3 regions of the Pseudoalteromonas porphyrae genome follow, and region 2 is predicted to be linked to each of the others. Evidence: predicted binding sites of a transcription regulator. Region 2 holds the regulator's gene; each other region holds the start of a gene.
What was found. Region 2 encodes sigma-54, which starts transcription at its own class of promoters, with help from an activator protein. Its sites were predicted from a motif close to GTTGGCACGNNNNTNGNNT; they were not measured.
Positions count from the first base shown of each region.

Region 1: the regulator sigma-54 is predicted to act here: its motif matches at 2,899-2,917, upstream of ADS77_RS17760 (TorF family putative porin).
Region 3: the regulator sigma-54 is predicted to act here: its motif matches at 2,047-2,065, upstream of ADS77_RS18055 (EF-hand domain-containing protein).

Region 1 is NZ_LHPH01000025.1:59,595-63,886, forward strand. Features, by position in the region: gene ADS77_RS17745 (aldo/keto reductase family oxidoreductase) at 169-1,062, shown strand; gene ADS77_RS17750 (hypothetical protein) at 1,086-1,739, opposite strand; gene ADS77_RS17755 (hypothetical protein) at 1,787-1,972, opposite strand; gene ADS77_RS17760 (TorF family putative porin) at 2,120-2,797, opposite strand; gene ADS77_RS17765 (hypothetical protein) at 3,088-4,251, opposite strand.
Region 2 is NZ_LHPH01000002.1:76,772-81,063, reverse strand. Features, by position in the region: gene rapZ (RNase adapter RapZ) at 1-456, opposite strand, end outside; gene ADS77_RS02245 (PTS sugar transporter subunit IIA) at 477-929, opposite strand; gene hpf (ribosome hibernation promoting factor) at 934-1,221, opposite strand; gene ADS77_RS02235 (RNA polymerase factor sigma-54) at 1,251-2,747, opposite strand; gene lptB (LPS export ABC transporter ATP-binding protein) at 2,814-3,539, opposite strand; gene lptA (lipopolysaccharide transport periplasmic protein LptA) at 3,536-4,069, opposite strand; gene lptC (LPS export ABC transporter periplasmic protein LptC) at 4,059-4,292, opposite strand, start outside.
Region 3 is NZ_LHPH01000026.1:35,253-39,544, forward strand. Features, by position in the region: gene ADS77_RS18035 (energy-coupling factor ABC transporter permease) at 1-414, opposite strand, end outside; gene xthA (exodeoxyribonuclease III) at 450-1,256, opposite strand; gene ADS77_RS18050 (hypothetical protein) at 1,506-1,937, shown strand; gene ADS77_RS18055 (EF-hand domain-containing protein) at 2,105-2,623, shown strand; gene scpB (SMC-Scp complex subunit ScpB) at 2,767-3,357, shown strand; gene rluB (23S rRNA pseudouridine(2605) synthase RluB) at 3,354-4,223, shown strand.

The sequences.
Region 1 (4,292 bases), on a different contig from region 2:
TGTTATTATTCCTTTATTAATCATTTATAGGTACAAATATTATTGCTATTAATACCTTATTAAGAGGGTAGAATAAAGCATAACTCATGTGTGATGAGAGTTAAATTGTAACGGCTTATTAACACAGGCTTAACGGCAAGGAAGTAAGCAATAACAGTAAGGTAAATTATGACTAACACAGAACGAAAAATAGATGAATTGGTACTTGGTTTTTGGCGGTTATTAGATTGGAAAATCTCTGCACAGCAATGCTTAAGCTTTCTAGAGCAAGCTATAGATGCAGGTGTAAAGCACACTGATCATGCTGATATTTATGGCGAGTATGGCTGTGAAGCGCAGTTTGGTAAGGTGTTGTTATTAAAGCCAAGAATTCGTGATGATATTAAAATTATTACCAAGTGCGGTATTAAGCCCGCATTTCCAAGCTTGGGGTTGGCGGGTCAGGCAAACCATTATAATTCAAGTGCGCGGCATATTATAGCTTCAGCGCAGCAATCCCTTAAGCATTTTAATACAGATCGTTTAGATGTATTACTTATTCATCGTCCCGATTATTTAATGAATGCCGACGAAATGGCCAAAGCATTTACTACCCTAAAGCAAAGTGGCGATGTGTTGGAATTTGGCGTATCTAACTTTACGCCATCGCAATTAAGCTTATTACAATCACGCTTGGATTTTGAACTAGTCACTAATCAAGTTGAGTTTTCACCCTATGAAATGAAAGCGCTGGATGATGGCAGTTTGGATCAATGCCAGCTACTTGATATCAAGCCTATGTGTTGGTCACCATTAGCAGGCGGGCGCATCTTTGCGGATAGCGATGATAAAGCCATTCGCTTGCGCCACGTACTTGAGCAAGTTGGCAGAGAAATTGGTGCAAGTTCAATAGATCAAGTTGTTTATGCGTGGTTATTAATGCATCCAAGCTCACCATCAGTGGTACTGGGCACGGGCAATATCAAACGTGTAGAGTCTGCGGTTGCAGCTAAACAATTAAAGGTCAGCCGTGAGCAATGGTATAGGATTTGGCAAGGTTCAACAGGGCATAGCGTGCCGTGAGCATCGCTCACGGTGTGGGCTATTTACTCCATCGCAAGAGTTAATTGGCTAGGGTCTTCAGTTGCAATATATAAAGCTTTTAATTTTTTATCGCCATTCTCTGTTTCAGTAAACTCTTGAAAAGAATAGTTTTTTGAAAAACTAAAAATAGTATCAATAGATTTTTGATTACTGCTTTGTGTGTAAGTAAGTTCTAACGCACAAATTTTACCTGCACAATCTAGATCTTGTTGTAAAATATTAACATCTTTTAACTCATCGAGAATGAATGCATTTAGTTGCTCTTTTCGTAGTTGTGCTTCTTCTGAATAAACAATTTCAGACATTTGCTTTAGCAGGCGTGATGTATCATTTTTAAATACGCTATCTAGCGCATTTTTTGAAATAAATTCTTTTCCATTATCAGAAAAAACAAATTCTTCGGAGAATTCTTGTGGAGATAAAGCAACCAAGTTGGGCTTTGCTGATGTTTCGTCTAAAGTTTTATTTTTTTCGATTAATGCTTCAGGGTTTTCATTTAAGGTGGTTTTTGATTTGGTTGGATTATCATTACTTAGCTTAATTGATTGAAAATTTTTCGTATTTTTAACATTAGGGTTGGTCGTTTTTTTTGTTGTTACAATAGCCGCAACTAAAACTACGGCAGTAGTAATACCAATTAAAATCTTGTAATTCATCTTACTATCCTTAGAAAAGAAAGGGCGTAGCCCTTTCTAAATGATGTTTATTGCAACTGTATCACACAAGAAACTTGGCCACCACCAGAGCACGAATAGCTAACTGTACCACCATTATGGACAACCGTCATATTACCTGAGGTGCAATTACATGTCATTGTAGCATAGCTAAATGTACTCATTGTGATTAAAAAAAACGCTAAAATAACTGAAATTCTTTTTGATAAATTCATATTAATCCTTAATGTAAAAATTTAGAACGTAAATGTTATCAAAACGTTTTTTTTTGCAAGTGAAAATTTTTTGTTTGTTATTTTATATCTCAAAAATGAAGAAGGGCCTTGCGGCCCTTAGTGTTGCAGCAAGTAACACATTCTTTTTTATAAATTAAAATCGACAGAGTAAGCAACGTAAGCTTTTAAATCTGAGCCATCGATATCGTTATTAGACAGGCCAAGTGTAAAGCCATCTTTAGAGATTGAAATACCGTAGTCGATGATGTTGTCATCGCCTATAAAGTCACCTGAGTAATGGCCAACATGCAATGCCATTTCAGTCCCGTTACTACCAATAGCGAAGCCATAATCAGCGGTTAGGTATAAAGAGTCACCGAAGTCAGATCCATCACCGCTTGCCGCGGACGTTGCCAAAATAGATGCACCAAAGCTGAAACCGCCCATGCTGAGGCTACCGTAAATTTCAGAAAAATCAGCGTCAGCAGATGATGCCGCATCAGGGTATGCGTAATAAATATAACCGACGTCATAACTGATATTTTCGTTAATATCGCCACCAAAGCCTGCATAAAAATCAAGTTCATAGGTCATTTCATCGGCCCAAGATGCATTGGATACCCAAGTACCTGCGTAAAAACCAGACTCGTTTACATAATCAATACCACCAGATATTGCAGCATCACCATTAGTTTGCTCTTGTCCACGCCATAAGTAGTTTGAAGTTGCTGCTACGTTAGCTGTTACTTCTGCATAAGCTGTTGTTGATGTTGTTCCCATTAATGCAAGCGCGCTTATAGCAATCACTGTTTTTAGTCTAATCATGTTTGGTATCCTGTTGTTATGCTGATTTATTGACTCGTAATTATTTTAGTTGGTTGCAGCCTATTAATTGGCGAGCCCTTTTTAGTTGTCTAATAAGATATTAGCAGTGCTTGTGCCAAGTTGAATTGAAATTGCACATTTATATTTTTATCACTTTAAAAACAAAGAGGTGAATTTTTAGAGGGAAGAGGGTGGGTTGTATTAGGTAAGTATTACGCACTTTCTTGGTGCATAAAAAAACCCGCATGCACAAAACGATTGCAGCGGGTTTTTATCAATTTTAATGTAAATTAGCCAAAGATTGTGCGCATTAGGCTAATTGTTTCATTAACTCCACGGCCTTTTTGCACTTCGCTAATAATAGAATCACGTTTGGCACGAATATGCTCAGGCATATCCTCAGCAGCTAGAGCGCGATCAACTAATATTTCAGCTGATTCTTTACCGCGACGAACCTTTTTTGTGCCAGTGCTAGTTGCACGTTTAGGTTTGTTTAGTAGCTTAATGTAGTTAGAGTTCTCTGGTGTGTTTTTATCAGCATAATAAAATAAACAAGGCAGCAGTGCTTTAATCGCTACAAGCTGTTGGTCTAATTCACTTTCGCCATTTGCCATTTTAAACCAAGACATATTATTAATTGTTTGCACAATATCTTGCCAATAGCGTGCAAAGTCACGGTTATTTAATTTGGTAATAGCCAGAGCTGAACAAAGTGCATCTAAGCGAGTGTTATTAATTGGTGTAAATACATCAGGGCGACGCATTGCTAATAGGCGTGTTGCAGGTGCGAGAGTTGGTTTTTCATTACTTTCGTTAAACGCGAGTAAATATTTAACAACAAATTCTTGATAATCAGCTTCAGTTACTTCGCCTTCAAGCGGTATATGCGCGAGTGCATCATCAAATAATGCAGGCAGATCACCCAGCATCAAATGAAAACCTTTTGCGCTTTTTGTTGAACTAAACCATTCTACATCAAAATTGTAGTTACTAGGATCAAGAGACGAAGTGTGTTTACCGCTAAAAGCGAGTAAATCTTCAGGGATCATATCTTTTAATGTTTGTTCACGAATGCTTGCAATATAAGTTGTAAGGCGTAATTGCTCATCAAGCGCTAATACATCTTTATGTTGCTCTATAAAAACACTCACTACAGGCCAAGGGGCTACACGTAGAGTTTTTAATTGCAAAAAGCTAATCGCTGAAATTAATAAGTCATGGAGCTTTTTTAATACAGGTAATTGGGCGCTTTCAAGTAAGTCATAATTAATACGATCGCGACTAGCGTTGAGCAGTTCGTAACACCAACCTAAAAAGTCTTCAGGATGATTTTCTATTTTCACCGCCATTAGATTAAGGCTGAGCTCTGAAGCCTGCTTTAAGATATTTTGATAAATATGACCTTCTTGATCGCCTAATGCCATTTGTGAAGGTGAAATAAGCAGTTTTTTCATGCCGGACGGTACTCCAAGTATATACATTTTTTAGTTGTTTA
Region 2 (4,292 bases):
GATTTTTTCGCGAATTGATTCAGCCAGCTGGTGGACACTTAAATCGGTTGTATCAAGAATAAAGTCGGCGCGGGTAATGAGTACATCTAATAGCACTTTTTCTTGTTTAATGGCTAAATCAAGTGGCAATGAATCTAAAGAAAGTGGGTGTAAACGGCGTGTTTCAGAAAAGCGCTTAATGAGCGTTTGGTCGTCACTGTCTAGATAAAATAGAGTTGGGTTTGCAAACCCCGGAAGATACTCAAGGATATCATTAAACTCTTGCTGTTCTTTGGGTAAGTTACGCACATCAATACTGACGGCAATCTTATCGTAGTTATCAGATACACTACGCACTAACGACGGTAATAAGTTTACAGGGATATTATCAACACAATAATAGCCAAGGTCTTCTAATACACGCAAAGCGACAGATTTACCTGACCCTGAGCGCCCACTGATGATAATTAATTCCATGTAAACTCTCCTTCTTTTAACTACGACTGTTCAACAATTACTTGATATAGATCTTGGTCTGTTTTTGCGCTACGTATTTGTTTACAAAACTCTTTGTCGTTGAGTTTATCAGCAATTGTAGCCAACGTCTTTAAATGAAGTTCACTGTCACCGTCAGGTACGATGAGTGCAACAAAAATATCGACGGGGCGATTATCAATGGCATCAAAATTGATTGGTTGTTCGCTTACTAAAATTAAAGCGAGTGGTTCTTGTGCGCCACTCATGCGACCATGCGGGATCGCGATACCACGGCCAATACCTGTACTACCTAATTTTTCTCTATTTAATAGAGCACTCAATATGTCTTGTTGTGATAAGTGAGGAAGCCGTTCATGAGCCAATTGGCTGATAAATTCGAGGATACGTTTTTTGCTATTAAAAAGGACCGCAGCTTTACTGCAGTCCTGACAAGTAAGTGAACTTAGTTTCATAGTGTTAGTGTCGAGCGTGCTTCTCTTTGTGTTTGATAACTTGACGGTCGAGTTTATCGATGAGCCCGTCAATCGCGGCATACATGTCCTGGTGCTGCGTTGAGGCAAATAGCTCTGCGCCACTGACATGTAATGTTGCTTCTGCTTTTTGGTTGAGCTTTTCTACGTCAAGAATAACATGGACATTGTTGATGTGATCAAAATGCCTCTCAAGCTTCGCAAACTTATTGTTTACATAGTCTCTTAATGAATCAGTAATTTCTACGTGACGACCAGTTAAATTTAGTTGCATAAGCATTTTCCTTCTTGTGGTTTTACGCCTTAAATCAAGCTTTTACGTTGATTTGACGGTGGAATAGCTAGCGATTCACGGTACTTTGCTATTGTTCGTCTAGCTACTTTGATACCTTGCTCTGCCAATATATCTGCAATTTTACTATCACTCAATGGTTTAGCTGAGTTTTCTGCTGCAATCAATTTTTTTATGAGTGCACGAATTGCTGTCGATGAGCATTCTCCGCCATTTTCGGTACTGACATGGCTTGAGAAAAAATACTTTAACTCAAAAATACCACGTGGTGTATGCATGTACTTCTGGGTTGTTACCCGGGAGATTGTTGATTCATGCATTTCAACCATTTCAGCAACATCGTTTAATACCATAGGTCGCATAGCCTCGGGGCCATGCTCAAAAAAACCTTGCTGCTGTTTAACAATGCAGTTAGTTACTTTGAGTAATGTGTCATTACGACTTTCTAGGCTTTTTATAAACCATTTAGCTTCTTGTAAATGAGAGCGAATAAATTGGCTGTCAGTGCTCGATTTTACTGAGCGCGACATCGCCGCATATTGGCTGTTAACTCTAATTTTTGGCATGCTATCTGGGTTGAGCTCTACCACCCAGCGGCCTTTAATTTTTTTCACTGACACGTCGGGAATAACGTACTCTGACTCTTCTCGAACTATGGTATCCGCAGGCTTTGGATTAAGGCTGTGGATGAGTGTCATTACTTCTTTTAGTTCATCTTCCTTTAGCTTAGTCTTTTTCATCAAAGTACGATAGTCGCGACTAGCTAATAAATCGATATGATCAGTTAAAATCATTTTTGTTTCGGCAATCCAAGGCGTTGCAGGATCAAATTGATTTAGCTGAATACATAAACATTCAGGTAGGCTGCGTGCAGCAATACCGACCGGATCAAATAACTGAATACGCTTTAATACCGCTTGAACTTCATCAAGTTCAATTTCTTCTTCGTTATTACCTTTGTTTAGGCTTTCAGCAATGTCTTCACAGCTTAGTGTAAGAATACCTGAGTCATCAACCGCTTCGACAATGGCTATCGCGATAGCTTCGTCAGTCGGACTAAAATGAGTCAGCTGTAGTTGCCACATAAGGTGATCGTGGAGGGTTTCAGATGAAGCGCCTTGATAAATAGATTCATCTTCAGGCATTGGCCCTGATGAAGAGCTTGGTGCGGCGCTCATGTATTCATCCCATGTAACATCCATCGCCATTTCGTCGCTTACGGTATCTTTTGCTAGCGCTTCACTGCTTTCTTGTTCGTATTCACTTGGCGTGTCATCAGCTGAGGCACTGACAGTTTGATCATCAGTATCTTGTTTTTGTTCGTTCTTACCACCTGATTCATCACCAAAGTCATTTTCATCGACCTCAAGTAATGGATTGCTATCTAGTGCTTCTTGGATCTCTTGTTGAAGATCTAATGTGCTCAACTGTAACAAACGAATAGCTTGTTGTAGCTGTGGTGTCATTGTAAGTTGCTGGCCCATGCGCAGCTGGAGTGATTGCCTCATGTATCTCTAACAATCCTTTTATTGTTGTCATAATTAAGTCTAGCAGAACCTTAGCCGGGCGTGGCTTTATAGCCTAAATTGCTCACCCAAATAAACGTCGCGGACTGTTTGGTCGGCAAGTACATGCTCAGGAGTGCCTGATGCAATTAACTCCCCATGAGAAACTATGTAGGCTTTTTCACAAACATCAAGGGTTTCTCGTACATTGTGGTCGGTAATAAGTACGCCTATCCCACGGTTTTTAAGATGTTCAATAATCTTCTTTATATCTAACACCGAAATAGGATCAACGCCAGCAAAAGGCTCATCTAACAGAATAAATTTAGGGTTTGCGGCTAAAGCGCGAGCAATTTCAACGCGACGGCGTTCACCACCAGATAATGCCATACCTTGACTATCGCGGATGTGCTGAATGCTAAATTCATCAAGTAAGCCATCAAGCGCTTCTTCACGAGCTTGTTTATTTAGCTCTTTACGGGTTTCGAGTATCGCCATCAGGTTTTGGTAAACGGTCAGTTTGCGAAATATCGAAGATTCTTGCGGTAAATAGCCAATCCCTAAACGTGCACGGCTGTGCATTGGCAATAAGGTGATGTCGTTATCATCTATGCTTATTTTACCTTTGTCGCTTGGCACTAATCCTACAATCATGTAAAAAGTGGTGGTTTTGCCTGCGCCATTAGGGCCAAGTAAGCCAACAATGCTACCAGCGCTGACTTCTAAGCCTACATTTTTTACGACTTGGCGGCCTTTATAACTTTTTGCTAAAAACTCAGCTTTTAATGTGCTCATGGCTGACCTTTTTCGTTATCTTTTTTAGTGTTTACTGGGACTAATATTGTATGCACTCGTTCGTCTGAATTTTCATCTTTTTCAGCGCTAATTAATTGTTGGTCCATGTCGTATGTAATACTTTTGGCATTAATCTTTTGACCTGCTTGAGTGACTTGGGCGTTACCGATTAAAGTTAAATAGCGTTTATCAACATCGTAACGAACCTCATTGGCGCTGGCGCTCATAATTGTGCCATCTGTTTGTTTTTCTTCAAAGTATGCAGGGCTTCCAGTGGCAACAAGCAGCTGCTTATTATCACCTAAATCTTCACGTTTGTGCACTTCTAGGTGATCAGCTGTGATACGACGATTACCATGGATTATCTCTACGTTTTTTTCAAAAATACCGACATTTTTTTTCAGCTGTGCAAGCTGTTTATCAGCGCTTATCGATACTTGGTCTGCAAGTGGAAGAGTACCTTCAGCAAAGCTTGAAAGGGCAATGAACAAGCTAGGTATTACAAGTAAGTGAGCAAATTTATTGGTCATAATATATGGTTCGCGTATGGTTAATAAGTTCTACCACTTCGGCTTTTAAGTCGGCTCTAAGGCCGCGTCCGGTGGTCTTTAAATTTGGTCCGATTAATTCAACAGGCTGTTCTGAACTCATGGTTTGTTGTTCAATATCAACCAAGATATTATCGGCATTAATATGCTTAATCATTGCGTTGTTTGTGAGATTTTTAGCAACAACATTGCCTTCTAAAATCAA
Region 3 (4,292 bases), on a different contig from region 2:
GACAAATACGTAGACGAAAAAATGCCGAGGTAGAAGGCTATAACATAGAATAAAAAAAGCATAGCTCAATAATATTGGTAAATAGGCACTGAGTAATAAATGTATGGGTAATTGAGTAACAGTGATTTGCTTAAAAGCCACTAATAGCAAAGTAGCAAGCGAAGCACTCAGTATAGCTTGGCGCCAGCCCAAGATAAGCGTGATAGCAGTGACACCGAGTATATGTAATTCAAGGCCCGGTAATATGCCTGCTTTAATACGCCACAGCAATGCCATTACTACTGTACAAGCAAATAAACCAGTTTGACGCGCAGGTGTTGTCATCAATGCGGTATATTGCGTTTTATTGACGCTGAGTAAAAAAAGGCAGCCAACAATAAACCACGCAATAGATTGCAATTCGAGGCTTATTATTGGCATTATTTTTAGTTCAGTCATTTAGTTATGTGCTAGCTAAACGTTGACCAAATAGGTGCGTGATCTGAGGGCTTTTCAATGCCTCGTAATTCGTAATCAATACCAGCATCGATACAGCGCGCAGCTAAATCCGAGGTTGCTAAAACAACATCAATTCTCAATCCTCGGTTATCATCAAACCCTTTTGAACGGTAATCAAACCATGAATATTGCTCAACAGTGTCAGGATGAAGTTCACGGAACGTGTCTTTGAAGCCCCAATCAAGTAACGTTGCAAGCCATTGACGCTCTTCTGGCTGGAAGGAACATTTGCCTGTTTTTAGCCAACGTTTACGATTTGGCTCGCCAATACCAATATCTAACTCGGTTGGAGAAATATTGATATCACCCATAACAATGACGTCTTCATCACTGTTGTGGTTTGTATCAAGGTGGGTCATTAAGTCTTGATAAAATTGGCGTTTGTACGGAAATTTAGTTTCATGTGCAATGTTGTCGCCTTGTGGAAAGTAGCCATTCATAACGGTTAAGTCACGGCCATTTTCTTGGCTAACGGTGACGCTAATCATCCGTTTTTGCGATTCATCAGTGTCAGTTGCAAACCCTTTAAATACAGATTTAGGCTCTGCTTTACACAACATAGCAACCCCGTAATGGGCTTTTTGACCATGAAAATAAACGTGGTAACCCATTTTTTGCACATCTTCTAACGGAAAGGCTTCATCATGAACTTTAATTTCCTGCAAACCAATAATGTCAGGTTGATGTTTATCAATAATTGCTTGTAATTGGTGTAGGCGAGCGCGCAGCCCGTTAATGTTAAATGAAATAACTTTCATAAGATGGCCCTAAATAATTATCTTCTTTTAGATGAGGGCTAAATTCTATCATCAAATAGCGGATGGCACATGCGGTTATTAATAAAAATGAACTGCTGTTTTGTTGAACAAATGATGACCAAGCATTAAGCGTTGTTAATACCATATTAAATAAAAAATTAAATATATAATCCAGTTGATTTGTATGTTTGTGTATATATAATGCGCGCAAACCACCCGTTCATTATTTATTCATTTTAAAGGTACATCATGAAAAAACAACTTTTAGCATTGTTCGTAGCAACTGTTTCTTTCTCACATTCAGTCAGCGCGGCGCAGTATGTTTCAGCGGATCATAAAATTGAGTCTAAGTTATGCTCTATTAGTGCTAATGAAGGTTTTTCTGCAGCCAGAAAAGTGGCAGCGCAACATGGTGTAAACCTATCTCGTTTTTCAAAAAGCATTTTGTGCAATGGTGACGATATTCGTAACATTGCAAAAAAAATCAATGATAATGCTCAACAAGCGAGAGTGATCGAGGTGTTTGCTAAAAATACACAGCAAGAAACTCAGTTATGCATTACAGCTTTAAAGCAAGGACTTGCACCCGTTAAAGAAAAAATTGGTAACTTAAATTCACTAAAATGTAATGGTGAAGTAGTAACAGATTTTGTGAAGCGTTATCAAAACGCCGCAATTTAAGTATTTGCAATGCATGCAATTTTTACATGCTTGTATGAAATGGTTGCAGTGAGGCAGGTTGGTGAATGACCTGCATTTCATTAATTCATTGATTTTTAAGGTTTTTAAAGTTGGCATTTAACTTGTTTGTATTTGATTGAAATTAATCAATTACAAGGAAATTTCTTATGAAAAAGTTAACTTTAGCATCTACTATTTTAGCCGCTCTGAGCTTATCAGCATGTTCGACATCTTCAATGCCAAAAATCGACAGTAATTTTGGTAGTTTAGATAATGACGATGATGGCTACATCTCAAAAGTAGAGGCTGATGATGACAATATTTGGGAACATTTCTCAAACATTGATACAAATATGGACGAGCAGATCAGCCGTAAAGAATTTAATAGTTATATGCAACTCAATACCGGTAAAGTTGCCAGCGATACAGAGGTTGCTGACTCTGCTTTTAAAGCCGACATTGCCAAATTTGATCCGATTGAAAACGATTTTAGTTCTTTAGATAATGACCGTAATGGTTTTATCTCTATCAGTGAAGCAAACGATGATGACATAGCAAACCACTTCGGTTATATGGATACAAACCAAGACAAACGTATAAGTCAGCAAGAGTTTATAGGTTATATTCAAACTTATGGTAGCGATGTTGCTGAAGATGAAGCACTTGAAATGATCAAAAATAGTTAATTTATTTACGCTTATTAAATCATACCAATGCCAATAGCTTCGTTATTGGCATTTTTTATGTATTTTTAACGATTGTTTTTCCTAGTTTCAGTTAGATCTGTCATAATAATGCGTTACATAAGCTTGTTAGATAAAGGGTAGGTATGGCGGGTCGGCGAATTAGTGATGAGCAACTTGTTGAGATCATTGAAGCGGCGATATTTGTTGCTGGAAAACCCCTCACTAAACGGCATATAAAAGACACGGTGTTAATTGATTTAAATATTTCAATGGCACGGATCACTCACGCTGTAGAACAAATACAGCTGCATTATCAAACACGCGGAATTCGTTTGGTAGAAGTTGGGAGTGGTTTTCGATTTCAAGCGTGTGCGAGTCTAGGTCCGTGGTTAAGTAACCTGTGGCAAGAGCGTGCACCAAAATACTCTCGAGCATTATTAGAAACCCTTTCACTTATTGCATATCGACAACCGATCACTCGGGGCGAGATTGAGCAAGTACGAGGTGTGACTGTTGGCTCGGGAATTATTAAAAATCTGCTCGAGCGAGAGTGGATTAAAGTCGTTGGGCATAAAGAAGTACCGGGGCGGCCCGCTTTATATGCAACAACTAAACAATTTTTAGATTATTTTTCGTTAGCGGGTTTAGATAGCTTACCTCCGTTGCCTAAGCAGCAACAAAGCAAAATCGACCAGCTATTGAGTGATCCTTCTGTGAGAGAACTATCCGAATGAGTATACAAGGTGAAAAGTTACAAAAAGTATTGGCAAGAGCAGGTGTTGGCTCTCGTCGTGAAATGGAAAAATACATTGATGCAAATCGCGTGAGTGTAAATGGCAAAGTGGCAAAGTTAGGCGATCGCGTAGAAGAAACCGATTTGATCCGTGTTGACGGCCACACTGTTAAAATTGAAGAAAAAGCAGAACGAATTTGCCGTGTTATTATGTATAACAAGCCTGAGGGCGAATTGTGTACACGTAAAGATCCAGAAGGACGCAGAACAGTATTTGATCGTCTCCCACGTGTTGATGGCGAACGTTGGATTGCTGTGGGCCGCTTAGATATAAACACGGCGGGTTTAATGTTATTCACCAACGACGGTGAATTAGCGAATCGCCTAATGCACCCAAGTTATGAAGTTGAGCGTGAATATTCGGCACGTGTATTTGGTGAGGTAACAGCTGAAACAGTAAAAAACCTAACCAGAGGTGTTGAACTTGAAGATGGTATGGCTAAATTCCTTAATATAAAACCGCTGGGCGGTGAAGGTATTAACCGTTGGTTTAATGTTACGTTAACTGAAGGGCGTAACCGTGAAGTGCGTCGTTTATGGCAATCACAAGATGTCGAAGTATCTCGTCTTATTCGTATTCGTTACGGCAAGCTAGAGCTCGATAAACGCTTACCACAAGGTGGTTGGGCTGAATTAGATTTAGAAACAGTCAATTACTTACGTAAAACGGTAAAACTGGGCCGTGAAACGCAGACTAAATTGTCAGTTATGCCAGAAAAGCGTAAAGATAAGCGCGCCAAAATCAACCAAATTCGTAAAGCGGTTAAAAAACATAATAATCGTGTTAAGCAGACAAAACGTCGCTAATTGTTTTGTTAGCATTAAAAAAGCCGCTTAAATAGCGGCTTTTTCGATCGGGACTATTGTCCGAAGTTT